One region of the Lysinibacillus telephonicus genome, then DNA from elsewhere that is predicted to be linked to it. Evidence: a T-box and tRNA genes for the amino acid it is inferred to sense, from the RefSeq annotation. Region 1 holds a T-box; the other holds one or more tRNA genes.

What was found. The T-box of region 1 lies ahead of leuS (leucine--tRNA ligase). A T-box ahead of a tRNA ligase gene usually reads a tRNA of that ligase, here a tRNA-Leu.
Region 2: it has a tRNA-Leu gene. The T-box ahead of leuS (leucine--tRNA ligase) is inferred to sense a tRNA for this amino acid. The anticodon was not compared.

The regions. Positions count from the first base shown of each region.
Region 1 covers NZ_CP155468.1:3,239,138-3,241,582, forward strand. Annotated here, with positions in the region: gene leuS (leucine--tRNA ligase) at 1-1,316, opposite strand, end outside; T-box leader at 1,471-1,685, opposite strand; gene MKY04_RS15570 (MDR family MFS transporter) at 1,782-2,445, opposite strand, start outside.
Region 2 covers NZ_CP155468.1:359,756-362,200, forward strand. Annotated here, with positions in the region: rRNA gene MKY04_RS01585 (23S ribosomal RNA) at 1-243, shown strand, start outside; rRNA gene rrf (5S ribosomal RNA) at 369-484, shown strand; tRNA gene MKY04_RS01595 (tRNA-Val) at 496-571, shown strand; tRNA gene MKY04_RS01600 (tRNA-Thr) at 577-649, shown strand; tRNA gene MKY04_RS01605 (tRNA-Tyr) at 659-742, shown strand; tRNA gene MKY04_RS01610 (tRNA-Lys) at 749-823, shown strand; tRNA gene MKY04_RS01615 (tRNA-Gly) at 865-939, shown strand; tRNA gene MKY04_RS01620 (tRNA-Leu) at 945-1,033, shown strand; tRNA gene MKY04_RS01625 (tRNA-Arg) at 1,057-1,133, shown strand; tRNA gene MKY04_RS01630 (tRNA-Pro) at 1,141-1,217, shown strand; tRNA gene MKY04_RS01635 (tRNA-Ala) at 1,252-1,327, shown strand; tRNA gene MKY04_RS01640 (tRNA-Met) at 1,341-1,417, shown strand; tRNA gene MKY04_RS01645 (tRNA-Ser) at 1,429-1,521, shown strand; tRNA gene MKY04_RS01650 (tRNA-Asp) at 1,540-1,615, shown strand; tRNA gene MKY04_RS01655 (tRNA-Phe) at 1,627-1,702, shown strand; tRNA gene MKY04_RS01660 (tRNA-Gly) at 1,708-1,781, shown strand; tRNA gene MKY04_RS01665 (tRNA-Ile) at 1,786-1,862, shown strand; tRNA gene MKY04_RS01670 (tRNA-Asn) at 1,872-1,946, shown strand; tRNA gene MKY04_RS01675 (tRNA-Glu) at 1,948-2,019, shown strand.

The sequences.
Region 1 (2,445 bases):
GTCGTCATCGTACCGTCTTCCCAATGAATAACTGGAATTGGTTCACCCCAGTAACGTTGACGAGAGAATAGCCAGTCACGTATGCGATAAGAAATTTTCTTTTCACCTACGCCATTTTTTTCAAGCCATTCAATTGCTTTTGCAATTGCTTCAGCTTTTCCTAAGCCATTTAAGAAATCTGAATTGATATGTGGACCGTCACCAGTAAACGCTTCCTTTTCAATATCGCCGCCCTCTAAAACGGCTTTTATAGGTAAACCGAATTCCTTAGCAAATTCATAGTCGCGTTCATCATGAGCTGGAACTGCCATAATAGCACCAGTTCCATATGAAGCAAGTACATAGTCTGCAATCCATACAGGTATCTTTGCGCCGTTAATTGGATTTACAGCATATGCTCCTGTAAATACACCTGTTTTTTCTTTTGCTAAATCTGTACGCTCTAAGTCAGATTTTAATTTAACTTTTTCAAGATATGCGTCAACAGCTTCCTGCTGCTCTGCAGTTGTAATTCGAGCTACTAATTTATGTTCAGGCGCTAGTACACAGTATGTTGCACCAAAAAGTGTATCAGGACGAGTAGTAAACACTTTAAATGATTCATTTGTCCCGTCAACTGTAAACGTAACCTCCGCCCCTTCTGATCGTCCAATCCAGTTGCGCTGCATATCTTTAATTGATTCTGGCCAATCCACTTCTTCTAAGTCATCTATTAAACGATCTGCATAAGCTGTAATTTTCAGCATCCATTGTTTCATAGGACGGCGCTCTACAGGATGTCCGCCACGTTCTGATTTTCCATCAATTACTTCTTCATTAGCAAGAACTGTACCAAGAGCTGGACACCAGTTTACAGGTACTTCATCAACATATGCTAAACCTTTTTTATATAATTGAATAAAAATCCATTGTGTCCATTTATAATAATTTGGATCTGTTGTATTAATTTCACGATCCCAATCATAAGAAAAACCTAATTCTTGAATTTGTCGTTTAAACGTTGCAATATTCTTTGCTGTAAACTCAGCAGGGTCATTGCCAGTGTCTAGGGCGTATTGTTCAGCTGGTAGACCAAATGCATCCCAACCCATTGGATGTAGAACGTTATAGCCCTGCATACGTTTATAGCGAGATAAAATATCTGTAGCAGTATAACCTTCTGGATGGCCAACGTGTAATCCAGCTCCAGATGGATAAGGGAACATATCTAGTGCATAAAATTTAGGCTTTGATTCGTCATTTGTCGTTTTAAATGTGTTATTATCTGCCCAATATTGTTGCCACTTTTTTTCAATTGTTTGATGATTAAAGCTCATTGGATTCTCTCCTCCTTGTTTTTGTAAACAACATGCTGAAAGCGACATGAAGGAACGTTAAATTAATAAAAAGCTGTCTATGAAGTAGATTATCCTAATAACGGTAAAATTAACAAAATATTTAAAAAATAAAAAATCCCGTCCCATTCCTATTAGAAGGGACGAGAGAAATTTGTAAACTCCCGCGGTACCACCCAAATTAGTGACACATCACTCAGCTCAATTCCTTAACGCGGCATACGGTTTTAGTTACTTTAGTTCACTAAAACTGACTCCAAGGCGAGTTCGATTCATCTACTTGCTAGCTTCCACCAGCCGCTAGCTCTCTTAAAAGCTTCAAAATCTACTATTCCTTCTCTTAGTCGTCCATATTATTAATGCATTAATTTTAATGGAAAAATTTAAAATATACAAGTCCCTTGTAAATAGAACTCGTATTTCCTATATCTTTTTATACTGCTATATCTAATTAATTTCATTATATTGCTCTTTTTCTTTTTTTAATGGGCTATCATAAAGTAAACACGGTACAATAGAAATAATAAACATCGCGCACAAAATAAGCATTAAAACATTCATACTATAAAAATCCACAATCATTCCGCCAAATAACGGTCCAATCATTCTACCGATTGCCCCAATACTATTGACAATCCCTTGGTAAGAACCATCTTTGCCTTTTGGAGCTAACATACTGGCGATTGTTGGTACTGCTGGCCAAACAAAAATTTCCCCAATTGTTAAAATCATCATAGCAACTGCAAACATTTTAAAATTATTTGCAAAAATTATTACGATAAAGGATACCATCATAACAGACATACCGAACACTAATTGTGCTTTAATCTGCTTTTCATACTTTTGTACAATGGGACTAATGATAGGTTGAAGAATGATAATTAACAAACCATTAATTGTCCAAAGTAAACTATATTCCTTCAGACTTATACCTAGTTGTTGAATATGAGTCGAAAGTGTAGTGGACCATTGCGAATAAGCAATCCATGCTAATAAGAAACCGCCACTTAGTATAAGCAATGAATATAAACTAGCCTTTGATGAGTTATCATTAACGATTTTTTCTCGATTCTTTTCATTCTCTTTATTTGGAACCATGCGGCGATAACTA
Region 2 (2,445 bases), 1.7 Mb from region 1:
ACGAGAGGACCGGGATGGACACACCGCTGGTGTACCAGTTGTCTTGCCAAAGGCATCGCTGGGTAGCTATGTGTGGACGGGATAAGTGCTGAAAGCATCTAAGCATGAAGCCCCCCTCAAGATGAGATTTCCCATTACGCAAGTAAGTAAGATCCCTCAAAGACGATGAGGTAGATAGGTTCGAGGTGGAAGTGTGGCGACACATGGAGCTGACGAATACTAATCGATCGAGGACTTAACCAAAATTTTGAACGCATTCAATGTCTTTATCCAGTTTTGAGAGAACGAACTCTCAATTAAATAAAGGAACTTCGCCTAAGAGCGCAACATCCTGTTGCAACGGCGAAGCCAGCACATCCATGTGCAAGTGAAGTGATGATGGCAAAGAGGTCACACCCGTTCCCATACCGAACACGGAAGTTAAGCTCTTTAGCGCCGATGGTAGTTGGGGGCTTCCCCCTGTGAGAGTAGGACGTCGCTTCGCTTGTTTTATGTGGAGGATTAGCTCAGCTGGGAGAGCACCTGCCTTACAAGCAGGGGGTCGGCGGTTCGAGCCCGTCATCCTCCACCATATATGCCGGTGTAGCTCAGTTGGTAGAGCAACTGACTTGTAATCAGTAGGTCGTGGGTTCGACTCCTATCGCCGGCATCATTACTTGGAGGGGTAGCGAAGTGGCTAAACGCGGCGGACTGTAAATCCGCTCCTTCGGGTTCGGCGGTTCGAATCCGTCCCCCTCCACCATTCTAAGAGCCATTAGCTCAGTGGTAGAGCATCTGACTTTTAATCAGAGGGTCGAAGGTTCAAGTCCTTCATGGCTCACCAGTTTTATAATAAATTGCTAGAAAAATTTGGAGCATGCTTTTGCGGAAGTAGTTCAGTGGTAGAACACCACCTTGCCAAGGTGGGGGTCGCGGGTTCGAACCCCGTCTTCCGCTCCAAATGTGCCGGGGTGGCGGAACTGGCAGACGCACAGGACTTAAAATCCTGCGGTAGGTGACTACCGTACCGGTTCGATTCCGGTCCTCGGCACCATTTTAATTTACTATCAAGATGTAGCGCCTGTAGCTCAATTGGATAGAGCGTCTGACTACGGATCAGAAGGTTGTGGGTTCGACTCCTGCCAGGCGCGCCAAAAGATACGGGAAGTAGCTCAGCTTGGTAGAGCACTTGGTTTGGGACCAAGGGGTCGCAGGTTCGAATCCTGTCTTCCCGACCATAGAATAAAGTTGATTTTTTAATAATATAATTATGGGGCCTTAGCTCAGCTGGGAGAGCGCCTGCCTTGCACGCAGGAGGTCAGCGGTTCGATCCCGCTAGGCTCCACCAAAATTTTATTTATGGCGGCGTAGCTCAGCTGGCTAGAGCGTACGGTTCATACCCGTAAGGTCGGGGGTTCGATCCCCTCTGCCGCCACCATCTATTATAACGGAGGCATACCCAAGTCTGGCTGAAGGGATCGGTCTTGAAAACCGACAGGCGGGTTAAACCGCGCGTGGGTTCAAATCCTACTGCCTCCGCCATTTAAATTAAGTAATAAAGGTCCCGTGGTGTAGCGGTTAACATGCCTGCCTGTCACGCAGGAGATCGCCGGTTCGATCCCGGTCGGGACCGCCATTTAAAATGATGGGTCGATAGCTCAGTTGGTAGAGCATTTGACTGAAGCTCAAAGTGTCGGCGGTTCGATTCCGTCTCGACCCACCATTTTTGCGGGTGTAGTTTAATGGTAAAACCTCAGCCTTCCAAGCTGATGTCGTGAGTTCGATTCTCATCACCCGCTCCATTAGGGGCCTATAGCTCAGCTGGTTAGAGCGCACGCCTGATAAGCGTGAGGTCGATGGTTCAAGTCCATTTAGGCCCACCATAACAATATTCCGAAGTAGCTCAGTGGTAGAGCAATCGGCTGTTAACCGATCGGTCGTAGGTTCGAGTCCTACCTTCGGAGCCACGGCCCGTTGGTCAAGTGGTTAAGACACCGCCCTTTCACGGCGGTAACACGGGTTCGAATCCCGTACGGGTCATAAAAAAACGTGTAGCAATTGCTTGCTACACGTTTTTTAGTGCCTTCAGAATGAAGGGAAAGTTTGGTTAATCTTGTAATCGAGAGGTGGATATTCCTAAGGTGAATTTTTGGGGGAGAAGAAAATAAGATCCATTGTAAGATAAGTTTATCCAGTTATACAATTTATACATAAAGGAATATATCCCTTTGAGATAATATGGTGCGGTGACTTTATTAGGTTCGATTTTCTAATTATTTTTTATTCTAAGTTAATCTTCAAAAAGGGTGCCCGAAATTATTAGCTTTGGGTCACCCTTTTTTAGTTTAGTAATCGTATCAAAGCTTTTTATAATAGTTCCGAAGCTATTGGATTCTACAATGCATAATTAACCCAAGCTATTTTAAAAAAGAGAAGCTCTGGATACTAAGTGCAGCTTTGGTCTAG